3 regions of the Mesorhizobium sp. B3-1-8 genome follow, and region 2 is predicted to be linked to each of the others. Evidence: riboswitches for the same ligand, from Rfam matches in the RefSeq annotation. Region 2 holds a riboswitch; each other region holds the start of a gene.
What was found. Region 2 has a riboswitch for cobalamin ahead of FJ424_RS07515 (DUF1636 family protein). Riboswitches for the same ligand answer to the same signal wherever they lie in the genome.

Region 1 (7,217 bases), on a different contig from region 2:
CAATCGCGCCCTCCTCCACGGTCACCAGCACTTCGTGCGAGCGGGCGAGGCGGCGGATGAGATCTTTGTCCAGCGGCTTAGCGAAGCGGGCGTCGGCGACGGTGGTGGACAGGCCCGCCGCGCCGAGTTCCTCGGCGGCCAGAAGGCAATCCTGCAGCCGCGTGCCGAAGGAAAGCAGGGCGACCTTGGTCCCTTCCTTGAGAATACGACCCTTGCCGATTTCGAGCAGCGAGCCGCGCTCCGGCATGTCGACGCCGACGCCGTTGCCGCGCGGATAGCGGAAGGCGATCGGGCCGTCATCATAGGCAGCCGCGGTGCGCACCATATGGCGTAGTTCCGCCTCGTCGGCGGCGGCCATGACGACGAAGCCCGGCAGCGTAGCGAGGAAGGTGGTGTCGAAAGCGCCGCAATGGGTGGCGCCGTCGGCGCCGACGAAACCGGCGCGGTCGATGGGAAAGCGCACCGGCAATTTCTGGATCGCAACGTCGTGGACGACCTGGTCGTAGGCACGCTGCAGGAAGGTGGAATAGATGGCGGCGAAGGGCTTGTAGCCTTCGGTGGCCAGCCCGGCGGCGAAGGTCACCGCATGCTGCTCGGCGATGCCGACATCGAAGGTCCGCTTCGGGAACACCTCGCCGAACAGGTCGAGGCCGGTGCCGCTCGGCATGGCGGCGGTGATGGCGACGATACGGTCGTCCTCACGCGCTTCCTGGATCAGGCTTTCGGCGAACACCTTGGTGTAGGCGGGCGCGTTGGCCGGCGCCTTGGCCTGCGCGCCGGTGATGACGTCGAACTTGTTGACGCCGTGATATTTGTCGGCCGCGGCCTCCGCCGGCGCGTAGCCCTTGCCCTTCTGGGTCACGACATGGACCAGCACCGGGCCTTTGCCGTTGTCGCGCACGTTCTTCAGCACCGGGATCAGATGTTCGAGATTGTGCCCGTCGATGGGGCCGATGTGGTAGAAGCCGAGTTCCTCGAACAGGGTGCCGCCGGTGACGTAGCCGCGCGCATGCTCGACCGCCCGGGTGATGGCGCGGTCGGCGCGCTTGCCGAGATAGGATGTCAGCTTCTTGCCGAAATCGCGCAGGCCGAGATAGGCCTTGCCGGAGGCGAGCCTGGCCAGATAGGCGCTCATGGCGCCGGTCGGCGGCGCGATCGACATGTCGTTGTCGTTGAGGATGACGATCAGCCGGGCATCGAGCGCGCCGGCATTGTTCAGCGCCTCGAAGGCCATGCCGGCCGACATCGAGCCGTCGCCGATGACGGAAATCACATTGTTGCGGCCGCCCGACAGGTCGCGCGCCATGGCCATGCCGAGGCCGGCCGAAATCGAGGTCGAGGAATGCGCGGCGCCGAACGGGTCGTATTCGCTCTCGGCGCGCCGGGTGAAACCGGAGAGGCCGCCCTCCTGGCGCAGCGTGCGGATGCGGTCGCGGCGGCCGGTCAGGATCTTGTGCGGATAGGCCTGGTGGCCGACGTCCCAGATCAGCCGGTCTGCCGGGGTGTTGAAGACATAGTGCAGCGCAACCGTCAGTTCGACGACGCCGAGGCCGGCGCCGAGGTGGCCGCCGGTCTGCGAGACGGCGTCGATGAGCTCGGCGCGCAGTTCCGCGGCAAATTGCGGCAGCGCGCCCTCATCGAGCGTCCGCAAATCCGCCGGAATGCGGACCTTGTCGAGCAGCGGCGTGTCTGGCTTCACTCGGGCGCGTCCTGCCTTATCGATCGAACACGGCGCTATCAGCAGATTGCGCCATAATCATGCGCGGAATAGGCCGCCGGCGGGCGAATGTAAATGCGCGTCAGTGACGCGCCGACGACGCCTATCCTAACCTTCGGGCAACGGGATGAACTCTTCCTCATCGCCGGGAACGATATCGAAGCGGCCTGTCTTCCATTCCTGCTTGGCCTGCTCGATGCGTTCCTTCGAGGACGAGACGAAATTCCACCAGATATAGCGCTTGGAGCCCAGCGAAGCGCCGCCGAACAGCATGAAATGCGCGCCGCGCTCGGAGGAAACGATGATCTCCTCGCCCGGCTTGAACACGAGGAGCCGCTCGGCCGGGAAAATATCGCCGGCGATCGAGACGTCGCCTTCCAACGTGTAGATGGCGCGCTCCTCGGCATCGGCCGGGATCTTCACGCTCGCGCCCGCCGCCAGCCTGAGATCGGCGTAAAGCGTGTCCGAAGCGGTCGCCACGGGCGAGCGCAGGCCTGAGAATTCGCCGATGACGACGCGGCCGCTGACGCCCTCGGCATCGATCTGCGGCAAGCGGGCCACCGACGTGTTCGCGAACACCGGGGCAATTTCCTCCTTGCCGTCGGGCAGCGCCAGCCAGGTCTGCAGGCCGGAGACCGACATCGGTGCGCCGCGCAACTCCTCCGGCGTGCGCTCGGAATGGACGATACCGCGCCCGGCGGTCATCAAATTCACGTCGCCCGGCGCGATCACCATTTCGGTGCCGAGCGAGTCGCGATGCCTGATCTTGCCGTCGAACAGGTAGGTGACGGTGGAAAGCCCGATATGCGGATGCGGGCGCACGTCGAGCGCATGGCCGGCGCGCAGGATCGCCGGGCCCATGCGGTCGAAGAAGATGAACGGCCCGACCAGACGGCGTTTTGCCGTCGGCAAGGCGCGGCGCACCTCGAAGCCGCCAATGTCCTTGGCGTTGGGGACGACCATCAGTTCGATCTGGTCGCAGGCGAAGGCATCGCCCGGTTCAGGATCGTTTCCCGGAAAGAAGCTCATGTCGGATCCTCAGGCGAAACGCAGCGCCGACCTGGCCTTCGCCTTGGCAGCTTCTTCCTCGCGATTGCGCGGTTCCTGGTTGGTTTCGAGCGAATCGATCAATTCGCGCGCGACAGCTGTGATCGCCTCGACCGCATGGTGGAAGGCATGCTCGTTGCGCTTGGAGGGCTTGGTCGAGCCGCTCAGTTTGCGCACGAATTGCAGCGCTGCGTCATGCACTTCGTCATTGGTCGCCGGCGGCTCGAAATTGGCCAGGGTCTTGATGTTGCGGCACATAGCTTGAACTCCTTACCTGCTTTGTCTGCCTCACCGTCGTCCAAATTACTCTGCGTCCAACGGCTCCGTTCCTACCGGTTTGCCGTCGCGCGACAGCCTGATCTTCTCGACCTTGTCCTCGGCCGCTTTCAGCAGCCGGTCGCAATGCGCCTTCAGCGCCTCGCCGCGCTCGTAGATCTTGATCGACTGGTCGAGCGGGACGTCGCCGCGCTCAAGATCATCGACGATCTTCTCAAGCGCGTCGAGCGCCTGTTCGAAGCTCATCGCCTTGACGTCCTCATTGCCTTCCACTGCCATGCTCTATCCCTTCATCAGCCGCCCGACATGGGCGGCGACTGAAAATGCCAGTCCCTGCAGATCGTAGCCGCCTTCCAGCAGGCTGACGAGCCTATTGCCGCTGTGGCGGCCGGCGAGCTCCATCAATTGCCCGGTCGCCCAGTCGAAATCGTCCTCGGTCAGGTTGATCTCGGCCAGCGGATCACGATGGTGCGCGTCGAAGCCGGCTGAAATGATGATCAGGTCCGGCGCGAACGCATCGATGGACGGCAGCACACGCGACAGGAAGGCGTCGCGGAACAGGTCGCTGCCGGTCTGCGGCGCGAGCGGCGCGTTGACGATGTTGCCGGCGCCGGTTTCGCTTTTCGCTCCGGTACCGGGATAAAGCGGCATCTGGTGCGTCGAGCAATAGAGAACCGATGGGTCGTCCCAAAAAATGTCCTGTGTGCCGTTGCCGTGGTGGACGTCCCAGTCGACGATGGCGACGCGCTCGGCCTGATGCTTCTTCTGCGCGTAGCGGGCGGCGATCGCGGCCGTGTTGAACAGGCAGAAGCCCATCGCGGTGGTCTTTTCGGCGTGGTGACCCGGCGGACGGGCGGCGACGAAGACGTTGGCGGCGCGGCCCTCGAAGACGTCGTCCACCGCCGCGTTGGCGCCGCCGATCGCCGTCACCACGGCCTGCCAGCTTTTCGGGCTGGCGCTGGTATCGGCGTCGATCGAGACGATGCCGCTCTCAGGGATCGCCGCGCGCACGCGCTCGACGAAATCCTCGGGATGCGCATAGAGGATCGTTTTCTCGTCGCCTTCGGGCGCCTTGACGCGGTCGAGCGCCGAAAAAGCCTCGTCGTCGAGCACGCGTTCGATGGCGCGCAGGCGGTCAGGCCGCTCGGGATGGCCGGGCGGCGTGAGGTGTTCCAGAAAGATCGGGTGCGTGTAGAGACGGGTGGCCATGGCGCCTAATCTAGGCACCGGCGGCGCGGATGACCATGTTTGAAAGCCGAATGGCTGGGGAAAATTGCGCCAGTCCGTGTCGCTGGCGCCATTGGCGCGGCGCAAGCTTCGCGGTAAGGTTCTTCGCTGCCTGGTGCCCGCGACGCGGGAGAATCGGGAACACGGTTGAACTCCGTGGCGTGCCCAACGCTGTGAGGGGGACCGCGCCGGCAAAGCCACTGTCGATGACGGGAAGGCGCCGGATGCGGGAGGATCCCGAGCCAGAAGACCGGCCCGGCAGACATGGTTTTCCGCTTGGTCAGGCGGGAAACTGCTTGTCGCAAGGGGAAAAGCGATGACGGCAGCAGCGATCGCCGCGGGCGGCGACGACTTTGACCAATTGGCGCGCGACGCGGTCTATCGGGCGATGTTCACCAGGCGTGACGTGCGCAGCCATTTTGTCCCCGACGATCTCGATGACAGCGTGTTGGCGCGGCTCATCACCGCCGCGCATCATGCGCCCTCGGTCGGCTATATGCAGCCGTGGAATTTCATCGTCATCCGCGATCCAGGCAGGCGTCGGCAGGTGCGCGACCTGTTCCTCGCCGCGCGCGAGCAGGAGCTGCCGGCGATCGAGGCGGAACGGCAGGCGCTATACCGCAAGCTTAAGCTCGAGGGCATCTGCGAAAGCGCGCTCAATCTGTGCATCACCTGCGACCGGCAGCGGTCGAAGGATTCGCCGCTCGGGCGCTGGCACAATCCGGAGATGGACCTCTACAGCACCGTCTGCGCGGTGCAGAATTTCTGGCTGGCGGCGCGGGCCGAGGGTGTCGGCGTCGGCTGGGTCAGCATCATCGAGACGGAAGCGCTGAAGCAGCTCTTGTCGATCCCGGAACATGTGACGCCGATCGCCTATCTCTGCGTCGGCCGCGTCTCTGCCTTCGCGCCGAAGCCCGATCTCGAGGCGCATGGCTGGGGCAAGCGCCTGCCGCTGCCGGAGCTTGTGATGAGCGAGACTTTCCGCGGCGCCGGCGAGGCGCCGCTCAAATCGGCGATCGCAAGGCTTGGCGGCCCATCAAAGCCATGATCAGGCGGCTCTCGGAGTCTCCCAGCGCGAGCCGCCGCCGAAGGAGCCCAGCGCCTTGTCGCGCAGTTCCCTGAACTTGGATGAGGCCTCGGCCAGCCGGTGGTCCCATTCGGGATTGGGCACCTGGCCCTCGATGGCTTCGAAATAAACCTGCATCAGCGAGGCAATGGCGAAGGGCTCGATGAAGGCCGCCTTGAAGGCCCAGGCAAAGACGATGGCCAGCACGAAAGCCCAGCCGGCAAGCTGACCCGGCATGACCCAGAGGATCGCGGCCGCGGGCGCCAGCATCAACAGGAAGATGACGAAGGACACGCCCCACATGATCGCCGCCAGCCAGACGGCGTTCTTGACCATGTGCTTGCCGTTCTGGGCGTAGAGGACGACACCTTGCCTGGCCGTCTCGAAGGGCAAGTTCGAATTGATGCGGATGTTGTAGCCGAGGATGATCTCGTCGACATAGGTCAGCGAGATACGGATGACGGTGTTGATGAAGCTGACGATGCCGCTCAGGCCCGGGATCGGCAGGAAGGCGGCTATCCCGCCGATCAGGCCGGTGATGGCGCGGATGGCGCCCTTGACCAGTTGGTCGACGACGAAAAGGATGTTGGCCTCGGCGAAACGCTGGGTGACCACTTCCTTGGCATAGGCGATCTGGTTCTGGCCGTCAGGGACATCGTGGCCGTCGATCAGATGCACCATGACGGCGATATGGCCCGCCTTCAGCACGTAGAGGATGTATTCGCGGATCCAGTAGACGGCGATCGACACGACGCCGAAGCCGACCACGCCGCCCCACAACGCGAAGGACATCGGCCCGTCGGGATCGGTCGAGATGTGGCCGACGCCGTAGCCGACGCTGGCCCCCGTCCCAGTCGCCATGATGTAGGCGACCGTGATGCCGAAATAGACGATCATGCGAAAGACGATGAACGGCCATGTCCGCATCATGATGGACACCGACCTGGCGATGCTGAAGTCCCACATGCCCCGACTCTCCACACCCCCGCGCATGATCCCGAAAATCGGAATGGATTTTCGGAGAAGGGTCATGCGCTGAATCAAAGTTTTTACAGCGTCCTTTGCGCGTTCAAAGAACGCGCGGCGCTGTAAGAGTTGGCGGTGGAGGATGCGCTCGCCCCATTGATTGTCAATCGCGGCGGGGTTGCGTCGGCCGGAAAGCGGTGCACAACCCGGTGGCTTGGTTACCCAAGCGTGCCGTCAACCGTCTTGCGCAAGCCTTCGAGCAGTTGCTTGAATGCCGCGATCGCCTTCTTAGACGTCGCTTCGGGATCCTTCGAATTGGCGATGCGCTGCGCGGCCTGGCTGCTGGCGCCATTGATCAGCCGTGAGGTCGTCTCGGGATCAAGCTCTGGAACGACCACCCCCTCGTCCTGCAGCTTCGTCAGATGGTCGGTCATCGAGGCGATGCAAGCGCTGGCATTCGGCCACTGCGCCGGGTCGCCGAGCACCGCCGGACCGTCGCGGAACATGATGCGCTGGATTTCCGGCTCCAGCGCCATTTCGATATAGCTGGTGCATTCATCGACGAAATGCTGCCAGCGGGTCGGCGCCATCGAAGCCACCTCGTTCACCCGCACGGCCATTTCGCCGTCGATCTCGGCGATCACCGCCTGCAGCAGCCCCTTCTTGTCGCCGAAATGGTGATAGAGCGCGCCGCGCGTCAGGCCGGCCGACGCGGTGAAATCATCCATCGAAGCCTCGGCGTAGCCGACCGTGCCGAAGGCGTGGCGGGCGGCCGCGATCAGCTTGGCGCGCGTTTCGGCGATCATCTCCTTGCGCGGTCTGTGCATGGCTCTGGCCCTACTCACATACGCCTCGTATGCCAATTGACATACGCAGCGTATGAACTATCTCACATTCATACGCAGCGCATGTAGTTTT
Region 2 (7,217 bases):
CGATGCCGATCAGCCGGATCGAACCCGACTGCCGGACCGGCATGACGATGGCAAAACCGTAGGTGCTGATGGTCGTGTCCATGCCGTTGCGGGTGATGTCGCCACGGCCTTTCACGTCGACGACGTAGAAGGACTGTTCGTAGGCGCCGCCAGGAAAGCCGATATTCAGCCCGTGGCGCACTGTGCTGTGGGCGCCGTCGCAACCGGCGAGGTAGTCGGCGACGACGGTTTCCGTCTGGCCTTCCTTGCTCAGCGTCGCGATGACCGCGTGGCCCTTGTCCTGGAAAGCGATGAGCTCCGTGCCGCGCTCCACCTCGACGCCGGCGCGCTCCAGATGCGTGATCAGCACGCGCTCGTGGATGTCCTGCGGCAGCGCGAAGGCGAAGGAATAGGGGCTGATGCCGCGGCCGAAATCGGCGAGCGGGAGTCTCGCGGCGACGCCTGCCGGCGTGTGCACGGTGAGCTGTTCGATCTTCACGCCCGCTGCAAGCACGTCGTCGACGATGCCGATCTGACGGTGGAATTCCAGCGTGCGCGCCTGGACGGCCAGCGCGCGCGAGGTTTCGCCGGGAGCGGCAGCCTTGTCGAAGATGCGCACCGGAACGCCGAGCTTGGTCAACCAGAGCGCGAGCGTCAGCCCGGTCGGGCCGGCGCCGGCGATGAGGACCTTGGTCTTTGACATGGTCATTTTCCTTCTCCCTCAACGATACGGACTTTTTCGTGTTCCCGCAGCCGGTTTACGCCGGCAGTGACGACCCGGTCGCCCTTGGTGAGCCCGGCACTGACGACTACGCGGTCAGTCTCGTAGCGGGCGATGGTGACCGGCTTGAGCTCGACAGCCGACGAGGCCGACACCACCCAGACGGCGGGCTTGCCTTCCTTGTCGAACAGCGCGCTGCCCGGCAGCAGCACGACAGGAGCGCCGGCGATCTCGACGCGGCCGGCGACACTTGCGCCGAAGCGCATCTCGTCAGGCGCATTCTCGAGCGAAACCTTCACCTGGAAGGTGCGGGTGGCGGCGTCGGCCATCGGCGCTATCTCGCGCACAGTGCCGGCGGTCGAGACCGCCGGATTGCTGAGCAGCGAGACGGTGACGGTGGGTATCTTTCGACCGCGCCGGGCGCTGGTAAAGGCCGCTTCCGCGATAGAGAACACCGCGTCGCGGCTCTCCGGATCGGCGACGCGTACCACCATCTGCCCAACATTGACCGATTGGCCGGCCTCGGCGCCGGTGGCGGTGACGATGCCGTCGAATTCGGCCCGGAGCTCGGTGTAACCGAGCTGGTCCTTGGCCATCGCGAAGGCGATGTTCGCCGATTTCAGCTTGGCCTCGGCCGAGCGCAGATTCTTTAGCGTCGCGTCATGGTTGGCGCGTGTCGTGAAACCCTTGGCGAGCAGCGCGCTGATACGCGCTTCGGCGGCGCTGGCTTCCACCAGCACGGCCTCGGCCGCTGTCACATCGGCTTCCGCGCTGGCCAGCCGGTTTCGATAATCCTGGTCGTCGACCCGGGCGAGCACCTCGCCCTTCTTCACCGTGGCGCCGACCTCGGCGGTGCGCCGGATGAGCTTGCCGGAAACGCGAAAACCGAGATCGCTCTCCAGCCTCGGCTTGATCTCGCCGATAGCGACGCGGTTATCCGCGACGGGTTCCGGCGAGACCGAAACTGCCTTGACCAGCTTGGTTTCGGGCGTGCCCGGCGCGACGTTCGATGCTTCGCTTCTGGCGCCGTGCCAGACCATCACGGCACCGCAAGCGAGCGCGGCGATGGAGCCGGCGACAAGGCGGCGCCTGAGCGGCTTGTTGTGCCCAAGAGGACTGTTGTGAAAACGTGCGGCAATCATGTTGTCTCCATGCCCAAGGTTGCGGCCGCGCTTGGGAGGACGCGGCGGCCGGGAAACTGCGTTGGCTGGCAGGGGATCAAGGCGTTGCAACCTGTCTTTCGCCAGCCCGATCTTTTTGCGATTTCGGCTCCGGCAAATCCCGAACGGTTTCTGAAAATTTTCCGATGTTTGGGTGAGACGGCGCGAGGAGGGATTGACTGCTACGCAATCGTTGATATGTAACGTTATTACATATCTAAACGAGAATCGAACCACGAATGCATTTCTCCAGGCAGGTCGCTTCACGCGGTGATGAACGCGCGCAGAAACCGTTGCGACTCGCGCGCGGACAACCTACGATGGCTGCGTCATGGTCCCCGAGCCGCAAGGCGAGGGGTGAAAAGGGAACACGGTGAGATCCGGTCTGGATCGAACCCGTGGCTGCCCCCGCAACTGTGAGCGGCGAGCTCCATCCGAAACGCCACTGGCCGGCAAGGCTGGGAAGGCGGATGGCGCAACGACCCGCGAGCCAGGAGACCTGCCATCGACATGAGTTGACCGGACGGGGTGTGCCGGGAGGAGACGCGGGCACCGGTCTTGTCGGCCGGCTCGTCCAGCATCCTTCCGTCGCCATTTTGGAAAGTGACGGAATGTTGGACGCATCGAGAGCAATTCCAGGAAAAGTGTGTAGCGGTTTTCCGTCTGGTATTGCGTCAAAACAAAGAGATAGAGCGGTTCGCCGTTTCCGTGAAACGGTGAACCGCTCGAGCCATCACATCATCGTCTGTTCGCTGTGTCGCGATACCGTGACCGGGCTGAGGTCCGGCGAGGGTTTGTGCGTCGACCTGCGCTCCAGGCTTTCCTTGCAGCCGGCGCCTTCCTTTGTCATCGAGACCATCGACTGCATGGCGGGTTGCGCGCGGCCGCTCACCGTGGCCTTCATGGCGCAAGGCAAAGCCACCTATCTCTTCGGTTCCATCGACAGGGGCACCGACGCCGGAGCGCTGGTCGAATTTGCCAGGCTCTATGCCTCGCTGCCCGACGGCTGGTGCAATTCCGGCCAGCGCCCGGCAAGGCTCGCCGGCAAGATACTGGCGCGCATCCCCGCCGCGGGTAAGGCCAGGAAGCAAGTCCGGTGAGCGTGCCCCTGCTTGAAGCCCGCGATCTGGGCGCCATGGCAAACGGCCGGACGCTGGTCGAGGATGTCAGCCTGTCGCTGGCGGCGGGTGAGCGCCTCGCCATCATCGGCCCGAACGGCGCCGGCAAGACGACTCTGCTGCGCATGTTGTGCGGGGCGTTGTCGCCGAGCCACGGCGAGGTTCGCCTGGCCGGGCGCCGGCTGGACAGGATCACCGCCGCCGAGCGGGCGCTCAGCATCGCCGTCGTTGGCCAGACGGACCAGCCGGATCCACGGCTGGCGCTCATCGACTATGTCGAGCTTGGCCGCGTCCCGCATGCCGGCCTGAGGCGCCGGCACGACGACCGCGACATCGTCGTCGAAGCACTGCGCCGGACCGGGCTCTTGCCACTGCTCGCGCGCAGCATCGGCTCGCTCTCCGGCGGCGAGCGCCAGCGCGCGCAGCTCGCCCGTGCCATCGCGCAAGAGCCGAAGATCCTGTTCCTCGACGAGCCGACCAACCACCTTGACCCGCGCGCCCGCGCAGAACTGCTCGAACTGGTGGCCGAATTCAGCATGACCGTGGTCGCCGTGCTGCACGATCTCGCCTTGGTGGCGCCCTTCGCCACCAACGTCGCGGTGATGAGCAACGCCCGGCTGCACGCGCTGGCACCGCCGCGCGAGGCGCTGGCGCAGCCGCATATCCGCGAGGTTTTCGGCATCGACGTGCTGCGCCTGCGGCACCCGACCGAGGACCGCGAGCTCACCGTCTTCGAGCTGCCCACGCGCGCTTCCTCGCCATCCTGAACCTGTCCAACCCAAACAAGGAGCACCATCCCGTGAAACGCCCTTTGTCGTTTGCCTTCTCGCTTCTCGCCTCGGCCGCCTTCGCCTTCCCGGTCACCGTCGACAGCTGCGGCAAGCCGCTCACCTTCGATGCACCGCCAAAACGCGCCGTCATCCAGGACCTCAACATGGCCGAGATGGCCTTCGCGCTGAAGCTGCAGCCGTCGATCGTCGGGCTTACCGGCATCACCGGCTGGTACAAGGTCGGCCCCGAGTTCAAGGCGGAGCAAGGCTCCATCCCGGAGCTGGCGCCAAAATATCCGACGCTGGAAAACCTCGTCGCCGTGCAGCCGGATTTCTTCTTCGCCGGCTGGTATTACGGCATGAAGCCGGGCGGCGAGGTCACGCCCGACACGCTCGCCCCGCACGGCATCAAGACGCTGGTGCTGACCGAAAGCTGCGTCCATCTCGACAAGAACCGGCCCGTCGCCTCGATGGACTTGCTCTATGGCGACGTCGAGAAGCTCGGCAAGATCTTCGGCAAGGAGACGGAGGCCGAAAAGCTGGTCGCCGGCTGGAAGGCCGAGCTTGCCGATATCACCGCCAAGGTCGGCGACCGCAAGGGCACGCGCGTGTTCCTCTACGATTCCGGCGAGGACAAGCCCTTCACCGCCGGCAAGTTCGCCATTCCCAACGCCATGATCGCAGCCGCCGGCGGCGAAAACATCATGGCCGACATGGAGACGAGCTGGGGCAACACCGACTGGGAGACGGTCGCCTCGCGCAATCCGCAGTTCCTTATCCTGCTCGATTACCAGGATGGCGGCGGCTACAGGAAGCTGCTCGATTTCCTTAAAGTCCATCCGGCCATGAAGGAGACCGACGCTGTCAGGAACGAGCGCTTCGTCGCGCTGCGCTACGCCGAGCTGACGCCCGGACCCGCAAATATCGAGGCGATCGGCAAGATCGCCAGGGCCATGCATCCGGAAGCGTTTTAGGTTTGACGCACGGATGAGCCGGAGTGTTGCCGTTGATGGATAGCCTGCCTAGGAGAATGGCGAAAACGCTCCTCACTTCGTCATCCACGGGCGAAGCAAGGAGCGAAGCGACGCGGCGCAGACCCGAGGATCCATTCCGTGACTTTCGAGCGTTGCAACGGCGTAGAATTCTGCGCCGCCGCATTTCGCGAGCAAGCTCACGGCATGGATTCCAGGGTCTCCGTGACGGAGCTTCGCTCCTGCTTCGCCACGGAATGACGAAGTCGCGGATACCTCGGCTGATCCCGAACGCCAGTATCGCTGCGGCAGGTCCCGGACGGTGAACCTGCGCCATACCCCATTCTTCCTGGCCATGATGCTTGGCGCGGCGCTGCTGGTCGCGCTCGGGCTGCTTTCGATCGCCTATGGCTCGACGCTGATACCTCTGCGCCAGGTCGTCGGCGCGCTGGCGCATGCGGCCGGACTGGGCAGCCAGAGCCCATCCGGCCCGGTCGGCAGCATCGTCGTCGACCTGAGGCTGCCGCGCACGTTGCTGGCGATCGCCGTCGGCGCCGGCCTTGGCGTGGTCGGCGCGCTGCTACAGACGGTCACTCGCAACGACCTCGCCGATCCGTTCCTGTTTGGCCTCTCCTCGGGCGCGGCGGCCGGCGCGGTCTCCGTCATCACCGTATTCGGCGACACGTTCGGCGTCTGGACACTGCCGCTTGCCGCCTTCACCGGCGGCGTGCTGGCGGCGGGGATCGTGCTTCTGCTGGTGTCGCGGGTGAAGGGGCAGGGGCCTGAGCGACTGATCCTGGCCGGCCTCGCCGTCTCATTTCTGTTCACTGCCTTGACCAACTATCTCGTGTTCGCCGGCGACCAGCGCGCCGCCCATTCGGTGTTGTTCTGGACCATGGGCGGGCTCGGTCTTGCCCGCTGGGACAATATCGGCCTGGCGGCGCTTGGCGCCGGCATCATCCTCGCCTATGGCCTGCGGAACCACCGCCGCTTTGATGCTTTCCTCGCCGGCGAAAGCGCCGCCGAGAGCCTTGGCGTGCCGGTGGCGAGGATGCGCCGCGCGACATTCCTCGTCGCCGCCCTGGCGACCGCCATTCTCGTTGCCGTGGCCGGCGTCATCGGCTTCGTCGGCCTGATGATCCCGCATCTCAGCCGGCCGCTCTCCGGCCCCTTGCATCGCAACCTGGTCATCGCCTGCGCGCTGTTCGGCGCCATCCTGCTGTTGGCCAGCGATCTGCTGGCCCGCACGCTTTTGCCGCCGCAGGAACTGCCGATCGGCATCATCACCAGTTCGCTCGGCGCGTTCTTCGTCGTCACGTTGCTGATGCGTAACCGGCTCTGACCGGTAATTAGACCGTCCAGAAATAGCGCACGATGTGGAACAAGACCGGCGCAGCGAAGACCAGGCTGTCGGTGCGGTCGAGCATGCCGCCATGAACCTTCGATCAGGTAGCCCCGGTCCTTGACGCCCTGGTCGCGCTTGATCGCCGAGGCGACGAGTCCGCCGAGAAATCCCATCGTGCAGGCGACGAAGGCATCGGAGCTATCTTCACCGGACACTAACCATCGACGCATCGGGTGCCTGATATCTCGATTTGCCGGCTATCTGGCGCAAAGCATCCACTTGAATAGTAAGCACGCTTATTATATGTATCGCTCATGGTTTCAGATGGTATCGACAGATTGGGATTTTTGATCCACGACGTGCAGCGCCTGATGCGCAAGCGTTTCGAGGTGCGTGCCAGTGGGTTGGGTCTTTCCTCGGCGCAATGGCGGCTGATGGTGCGCGTTGCCAAGGAAGAAGGCATCACCCAGGCGCGGCTGGCTGAGCTGCTCGAAATCGAGCCGATCAGCGTCTCGCGCCTCGTCGATCGCATGGAGGAGGGCGGCTGGATCGAGCGCCGCCAGGATGCCACCGACCGGCGCGTGCGCATGATCTTCCCGACCGAGAAGGCGAGCGCCGCTTACGCCGATGTCAAAAGCCTTGCCGGCGAGGTCTATGAGGAGTCGTTGACCGGTGTTTCGCCTCAAGAGCGGCGCATCCTGGTCCGGGTATTGGACACGATCGTGCAGAACCTGACGGATGGCGAGGCATCGTCCCTCGAAAAGATAAAGAGCAGGGAAGGGGCGGCGGCATGAGCGCGGTAGCCAAGCGGGAAGACGACAACGTCACGAAACTGAGTGCGCCAGCACAGCCGGTCGCCAATGCGCCGGCACAGCCGGTCGCCAATGCGTCGGCGCAGCCGGTCGCCGAGGCCCCCGTACAGCCGGCTGCCGCTCCGGTCGCGGTCGCGCCTGCGCCGCAGCCGGCTCCGGCCGCGCCGAAGAAGAAGCGCCGTCTCGGCCGCTTCCTGTTGATGGTCGCCTTGCCGCTGGCCCTGCTCGTCGGCGGCGCGTATGTCTGGGTAACGGGCGGCCGCTATCAGGAAACCGAGAACGCCAATCTGCAGCAGGCCAGGATTTCGGTCGCCTCCGACACGGCCGGCCGCATCGTTCGG
Region 3 (7,217 bases), on a different contig from region 2:
GAAACCGGTCAGCGGGAAATCCTTGCGCAGCGGATGGCCCTCGAAACCATAGTCGGTGAGTATGCGGCGCAGGTCCGGATGGCCTGAGAACAGCACGCCGTAAAGGTCATAGGTCTCGCGCTCGAACCAGTCGGCGCCTGGATAGACGCCGGTCAGCGACGGCACCAGCGTCTCCTCGTCGGCCTGGACCTTGAGCCTGATGCGGACATTCTGCTTCGGCGACAATAGGTGATAGACGACGTCGAAGCGCCTGGCGCGCGACGGGTAGTCCGCTCCGCAGACATCGATGATCGAGATGAACTGGCAGCGCGGATCATCGCGCAGGAAGGTCGCGACCTCGATCAGGTTGCCCGGTTCAACCGAAACCGTCAGCTCACCATAGGCAAGCACGGCTTCGCCGATGCGGCCGGAGAGCTTCTCGCCGAGATAGGTGGAGAGTTCGTTCAACGCCAGGGTCATCGGCTCACCGTTCGATCGTGCCGGTGCGGCGGATCTTCTTCTGCAGAAGGAGAATGCCGTAGAGCAGCGCTTCCGCGCTCGGCGGGCAGCCGGGCACATAAATGTCGACCGGCACGACGCGGTCGCAGCCGCGCACCACCGAATAGGAATAGTGGTAGTAGCCGCCGCCATTGGCGCAGGAGCCCATCGAGATGACGTAGCGCGGCTCCGGCATCTGGTCGTAGACCTTGCGCAGCGCCGGCGCCATCTTGTTGGTCAGCGTGCCGGCGACGATCATAATGTCGGACTGGCGTGGCGACGCGCGCGGCGCGACGCCGAAACGCTCCGAGTCATAGCGCGGCATCGAGGTGTGGATCATCTCGACCGCGCAGCAGGCGAGGCCGAAGGTCATGAACATCAGCGAGCCGCTGCGCGCCCAGGTGATCAGCGCCTCGGTCGAGGTGACGAGAAAACCCTTGTCGGCCAGCTCATTGTTGATTTCGAGGAAGAAGGGATCGTCCTCCCCCACCGGCCTGCCGGTGTTGGGGTCGATGATGCCCTTGGGCTTCGGCGCGACGAGGGTGCCTGAACTATCGTTCAATCCCATTCCAGCGCTCCTTTTTTCCATTCATAGGCAAAGCCGATGGTCAGCACCGCCAGGAACACCATCATCGACCAGAAGCCGAGCATGCCGAGCTTCGAGAAGGACACCGCCCACGGGAACAGGAAGGCGACCTCGAGATCGAAGATGATGAACAGGATCGACACCAGGTAGAAGCGGATGTCGAACTTCATGCGGGCATCGTCGAACGAATTGAACCCGCATTCATAGGCGGAAAGCTTTTCCGGATCGGGATTGCGGTAGGCCACAAGGAACGGAGCAACGATGAGCGCCAGACCGACGATCATCGCCACGGCGATGAACAGCACGATAGGCAGGTACGAACTTAGGAGTGCGCTCATGCGGCGACTTTCCTTCGGCGGGGGCAGTTCACTTTGATTACAGCAACGAACTCTAATGCGGAAGCGTGACAGATTAACCGCTGAACCGTTTAAGGGGCCCATGCTGCAACGCGGCGAGGGTTAGCGCAGCGGTTTCGGTGACGCAAGTCAAACCTTGTTCAAATCGCGGCCCTGGACGGCTTATCGGAAGAAACTGGTCCGATCCGCTCCTGTTTGATTTCCTTCACTTTTTACTCCACTTTTCTCTCCTGACATATCTCCCGCCATTTGCCTGCTAGCATGGCCGGAATCACGGCTGAAGATCCAACGACGATCGGGGCAAGTACACCTGATGAAGGACAAGATTTCGCTGGCCATGGCGAGGCGCATCGCGCTGGGCGCGCAAGGGTTCAACGACCCTCGCCCTGCAGGAGTTCCGGATCGCCGGCACCTCGCCCGGGTGCTTTCGCGAACCGGCCTTCTGCAGATCGATTCCGTGAGCGCGGTGGTGCGCGCGCACTATATGCCGCTCTATTCGCGCCTCGGCCCCTACCCGCTTACGCTGCTCGATAATGCCGCGGTCACTCGCAAGCGCGCCGTGTTCGAATACTGGGCGCATGAGGCGTCGTTCCTGCCCGTCGAGACCTATCCTTTGATGCGCTGGCGCATGCAGCGCGCCGAGCAGGGCGACGAGATATATCTCGGCCTGGCGAAATGGGGCCGTGAACGCAAGGAAACGATCGACGAGATATATAGAGAGGTCGCCGATCGCGGTCCGATCGCCGCCTCCGATATCGAAGGCCACAAGGGCAATGGCGGCTGGTGGGGCTGGAGCGAGGCCAAACACGCGTTCGAATGGCTGTTCTGGGCCGGACGCATCACCACCGCTTACCGCCGCGGCTTCGAACGCTATTATGACCTGCCCGAGCGCGTTTTGCCGCAGGCGGTGCTCGACCTTCCCGAACCCTCGGTCGAGGACGCGCATCGCGAATTGCTGCGCATTTCCGCCCGTGCCCACGGCATCGCCACCTATGGCGACCTGCGCGACTATTTTCGTCTCGCGCCGGGCGACACGAAGGATCGCATCGAGGACCTGGTCGATGCCGGCGAGTTGCTGCCGGTGAAGGTCGAAGGCTGGGACAAGACTGCCTATCTCCACAAGGACGCCCGTTTCCCGCGCCGGATAGAGGCGCGCGCCCTGCTCGCCCCCTTCGATCCCGTCGTCTTCGAACGCACCAGGACGGAAAAACTCTTCGATTTCCGCTACCGCATCGAGATCTACACGCCGGCGGAAAAGCGCCAATACGGCTATTACGTGCTGCCCTTCCTGCTCGGCGACCGGATCGTTGCTCGCGTCGATCTCCGGGCCGACCGCCCGGCCAGCGTCTTGCGCGTCCATGCCGCTTACGCCGAAGCAGGCGCTCCCGCCGAAACCGCCGCCCGGCTCTTCGACGAGCTGAAGCAGATGCAGGGCTGGCTCGGCCTGGAGGCGATCGAAGTCATGCCGGCCGGCGACCTCGGCCCGGCGCTGGCCGACATCGCGGTGTCGTAGCTGCGCGTTGACAGGGACCTAGCCGTAAGCCTAAATCCTGACCAGACGGTCTTCTCCCGGCAAGGGAGGAGCCAAGAGGGAATGCGGTGCGGGCCAACACCCAAATCCGCGGCTGTCCCCGCAACTGTAAGCGACGAGCCTCTGCCGAAAACCACTGGGATTTCCCGGGAAGGCGGCATTCAGGGCGACGACCCGCGAGCCAGGAGACCTGCCGTCTGAGACTTTAAGTATCCGAATGCCCGGCGGGTTTTCCGGGCAAGGAGCATGGTTTTGGATCGCAACGGCAGTTTCCCGGCAAACAGTGCGGACGTTCCGTCCGAGCCCGATGCTTTGGCCGGCGTGACCGTCATCGTCTGCTCATCCTGCCGCGACGAGACCGGCTCGGACGCCCATCCGCGCGCCGGTGCGCTGCTTGCCGAAGACACGCGCCGGGCTGCTTCCGGCGAAAAGATCAAGATCCGTACCGTCGAATGCCTCGGCAACTGCAAGCGCCGGCTGAGCGCCGCGCTGCTGCGCGACGGCTGCTGGAGCTACGTTTTCGGCGATCTGGACACGACCAGCGGCGCCGACCTCGTCGCCGGCGCAAAGATCTTCGCCACCTCGACCGACGGCCTCATCCCCTGGCGCGGCCGGCCCGATTCCCTCAAGCGCGGCCTCGTTGCCCGCATCCCTCCCCTCGACATGTTGAAGGACCGACCATGAACGCATCCGTTTCCCGCGTGCCCTGCACCGTCGTCACCGGCTTCCTCGGCGCCGGCAAGACGACGCTGATCCGCAACCTGCTCGAGAACGCCAAGGGCAAGCGGCTGGCGATCATCGTCAACGAGTTCGGCGATGTCGGCATCGACGGCGAGATCCTGAAGGGTTGCGGCGTCGACGCCTGCCCGGAAGAAAACATCGTCGAGTTGGCCAATGGCTGCATCTGCTGCACCGTCGCCGACGATTTCGTGCCGGCGCTCGATCAGATCCTGTCGCTCAATCCCAAGGTCGACCACATCCTGATCGAGACCTCGGGCCTCGCTCTGCCGAAGCCGCTGGTGCAGGCATTCCAGTGGCCGAGCGTGAAGAGCCGCGTGACGGTCGACGGCGTCATCGCCGTGGTCGACGGCCCGGCGCTGGCCGATGGCCGCGTCGCTTCCGATATGGATGCCCTGCAGGCGCAGCGCGCGGCTGACGATTCCCTCGACCATGACGATCCGGTCGAAGAGGTATTCGAGGACCAGATCGCCTGCGCCGACCTGATCATCCTGTCGAAGAGCGACCTGATGGATGCAGCGGGCTCCGCCCGCGCCAACGCCGTCATCGGCGAGCATGTCGCGCGTGCCGTCAAGATCGTGCCGACAGCGCAGGGCAAGGTCGATCCGTCCGTGCTGCTCGGCCTCGGCCTTGCGGTGGAGGACGACATCGAGAACCGCAAGACCCATCACGACGACGAGCTCGACCACGAGCATGACGATTTCGATTCCTTCGTCATCGACATCCCGTCGATCGCCAATCCCGACGAGTTGGCCAAGCGCGTCGCCGTTGCCGCCGAGCAGGAAAACGTGCTGCGCGTCAAGGGTTTCGTCGAAGTCGGCGGCAAGCCGATGCGGCTTCTGCTGCAGGCTGTCGGCCCGCGCGTTAACCACTATTACGACCGCGCCTGGACGGCCGAGGACGACCGCCGCTCGCGGCTCGTCGTCATCGGCCTCAAGGGGCTGAACCGTCCGGCGATCGAGCGTATCCTCGCCGGCTGAGGCTAAGACCAAAAAGCGATGCATATCCTCACCACGACATCCGCTTCGCTCGACGATCTCGCCGAGCCGATCGACCTCAGGCAGACGCCTGCGGATGTGGTGGCCCTGTCCTTCACCGACAGCGACCTCGCCGGTCTGGCCGCCGCCTGGAAGGCCGATGCCGCGCGGCTGCCCGCGATGCGGCTGGCGGCGCTGCGCGACCTTCGCCACCCGATGTCGGTGGATCTTTGGATCGACAGCGTCGCCCGCCACGCCAAGGTCGTCCTGGTGCGCATCCTCGGCGGCTATGAGTGGTGGCGTTACGGCTGCGACCAGCTCGCTGCGGTCGCGCGCGAGCGCGGCATCAAGCTGGCGCTGCTGCCCGGTGAAAGCCATGACGAGGACCAGCGGCTGATCGAAGGCTCGACCCTGCCGCGCGCCGAGCTCGACGCCCTGCTCGGCTATTTCCGCGAAGGCGGGCCGGCCAATATGGCGGCGCTGGTGCAAAGGCTGGCAAGGCTTGCTGGGGCTGAGGCGGCCGTGGTTGATGCGGTCAGTGTGCCGAAGGCGGGGTACTATCGGCCGGGAGTTGGTGTCGTCGAGAAGTCGAACGTTTCAAGGGTCGGCATTCCTTCGCACCCCCCTCTGTCCTGCCGGACATCTCCCCCGCAAGGGGGGAGATCAGCCGTCACCCAAGCCGGCTCTATCTCTGCTTCGTCAAATATCGAGCTAGCTGAAACATCTACAGTTGGCGAAACCGTCGACCACAGAGCAATCTCCCCCCTTGCGGGGGAGATGTCCGGCAGGACAGAGGGGGGTGTGACGGAACTCGGCGTCGACAATTTCGCAGTCGTCCCCATCCTCTTCTACCGTTCCATGCTGCTTGCCGCAGACATCGCGCCGATCGACGCGTTGGCCGAGGCGTTACATTCGCAAGGCATGGCCCCTGTGCCGATCTTCGTTTCCAGCCTCAAGGACCCGGCGTCTCTCGCCTTCGTCGAAAACGCGATCGCCTCGCTGAATCCCGCCGCCATCGTCACCGCCACCGCCTTCGCCTCCGGCGCCGAACCCGGCGCCGAGACCCTGTTCGACCGCGCCGGCGTGCCGGTGTTCCAGGTCATCGTCGCCACAACGAGACGCGAGGTCTGGGAAAAGAATCAGCGCGGCCTTGCGCCCGCCGATCTCGCCATGCATGTCGTGCTGCCCGAGCTCGACGGCCGTATCCTTGCCGGCGCCATCTCGTTCAAGGGCGAGGTCGAAACCGACCCGGCGCTCGCCTTCCGCGCCTTCGCCAACCGGCCCGAAGCGGACCGTGTCGCGCAGGTCGCCAAGCGGATCGCTGCCTTTATCCGCCTGCAGCGGACCGAGCGGGCCGAGCGCAAGCTGGCGATCCTGATCCCCGATTATCCGAGCGCGCCTGGGCGGACCGGCTATGCCGTCGGGCTTGATGTGCCGTCAAGCGTGCTCGCCATGCTGCGTGACCTGAAGGAACAGGGCTATGCGGTTGACGGGATTCCGCAATCGCCGCGGGAGCTGCTGGATGCGCTGGAGGTGGGTGGGCGCGGCCTTGCCTTGACGGATTACATTGCCTTTTCAGCCGAATTGCCGGAGGCAGCACGAGCTCTGGTTGAGGCGGCGTGGGGCATGGCACAGGACCAGATAGGTTCGCGCGAGGCACCCCCCTCTGTCCTGCCGGACATCTCCCCCGCAAGGGGGGAGATCGGCAGTTCCGCCGAAGGCGCCATTCCTGCAACTCCGACAATTGGCGAAAGCGGTGGCGACAGATCAATCTCCCCCCCTGCGGGGGAGATGTCCGGCAGGACAGAGGGGGGTGTTCAAGCGCCGACCTCGGCAACCTTCCCCTTCCGCGCCGCCACCTTCGGCAACGTCACCGTGGCGCTGGCCCCCGACCGCGGCCGCTCGGCCGACCGCCGCGCCGATTACCACGACCCGACGCTTCCCCCGCGCCACGAGTTGATCGCCTTCGGCCTCTGGCTGCAAAAATCGCTCGGCGCGCATGCCATCATCCATGTCGGCGCGCATGGCACGCTGGAATGGCTGCCAGGCAAGACGGTGGCGCTATCCGACACCTGCTTCCCCGAGATCGTCACTGGATCGTTGCCGGTCATCTATCCCTTCATCGTCTCCAATCCCGGCGAGGCCGCGCAGGCCAAGCGCCGCATTTCGGCCGTCACGCTTGGCCATCTGCCGCCGCCGCTGACCGGCGCAGGCCTCGACGAGGTCCAACAGAAGCTGGAGCGCTTGGTCGATGAATATGCCCAGGCCGATGGCCTCGACCGCCGCCGCCGCGACCGTCTGGCTAGGCTGATTGTCGCGACGGCGCAAAGGACCGGTCTGGCCTCCGAAGCCGGCGTTGCCGGCACAGACGCTCCGGACGAAGCACTGCGCCGCATCGATGCCTGGCTCTGCGACCTCAAGGATTTCGCCGTCAAGGACGGGCTGCATGTCTATGGCCGCGCGCCGGAAGACGAGGTCGATCCACTGCGCCGGCAAAGCGCCGAGGCTGAGAAGTCTGCCCTGCTCGCCGCGTTCGATGGCCGCCACATCAA

Region 1: another riboswitch for cobalamin. It lies ahead of bluB (5,6-dimethylbenzimidazole synthase); the one in region 2 lies ahead of FJ424_RS07515 (DUF1636 family protein).
Region 3: another riboswitch for cobalamin. It lies ahead of FJ424_RS17115 (DUF1636 family protein); the one in region 2 lies ahead of FJ424_RS07515 (DUF1636 family protein).

What each region holds. Positions count from the first base shown of each region.
Region 1 covers NZ_VFTK01000044.1:29,112-36,328, forward strand. The annotation lists gene dxs (1-deoxy-D-xylulose-5-phosphate synthase) at 1-1,699, opposite strand, end outside; gene FJ424_RS29330 (pirin family protein) at 1,826-2,746, opposite strand; gene FJ424_RS29335 (DUF2277 domain-containing protein) at 2,756-3,022, opposite strand; gene FJ424_RS29340 (exodeoxyribonuclease VII small subunit) at 3,068-3,319, opposite strand; gene FJ424_RS29345 (histone deacetylase family protein) at 3,323-4,249, opposite strand; cobalamin riboswitch at 4,364-4,541, shown strand; gene bluB (5,6-dimethylbenzimidazole synthase) at 4,584-5,315, shown strand; gene FJ424_RS29355 (hypothetical protein) at 5,316-6,299, opposite strand; gene FJ424_RS29360 (TetR/AcrR family transcriptional regulator) at 6,518-7,126, opposite strand.
Region 2 covers NZ_VFTK01000006.1:46,191-53,407, forward strand. The annotation lists gene FJ424_RS07505 (FAD-dependent monooxygenase) at 1-688, opposite strand, end outside; gene FJ424_RS07510 (efflux RND transporter periplasmic adaptor subunit) at 685-1,842, opposite strand; cobalamin riboswitch at 2,176-2,382, shown strand; gene FJ424_RS07515 (DUF1636 family protein) at 2,577-2,960, shown strand; gene FJ424_RS07520 (ABC transporter ATP-binding protein) at 2,957-3,745, shown strand; gene FJ424_RS07525 (ABC transporter substrate-binding protein) at 3,778-4,722, shown strand; gene FJ424_RS07530 (iron ABC transporter permease) at 5,075-6,061, shown strand; partial or broken gene FJ424_RS07535 (phosphatidate cytidylyltransferase) at 6,069-6,246, opposite strand; gene FJ424_RS07540 (MarR family transcriptional regulator) at 6,379-6,858, shown strand; gene FJ424_RS07545 (HlyD family secretion protein) at 6,855-7,217, shown strand, end outside.
Region 3 covers NZ_VFTK01000017.1:31,688-38,904, reverse strand. The annotation lists gene FJ424_RS17135 (NADH-quinone oxidoreductase subunit C) at 1-459, opposite strand, end outside; gene FJ424_RS17130 (NADH-quinone oxidoreductase subunit B) at 464-1,045, opposite strand; gene FJ424_RS17125 (NADH-quinone oxidoreductase subunit A) at 1,036-1,401, opposite strand; gene FJ424_RS17120 (winged helix-turn-helix domain-containing protein) at 1,733-2,932, shown strand; cobalamin riboswitch at 2,962-3,163, shown strand; gene FJ424_RS17115 (DUF1636 family protein) at 3,203-3,634, shown strand; gene cobW (cobalamin biosynthesis protein CobW) at 3,631-4,668, shown strand; gene FJ424_RS17105 (cobaltochelatase subunit CobN) at 4,687-7,217, shown strand, end outside.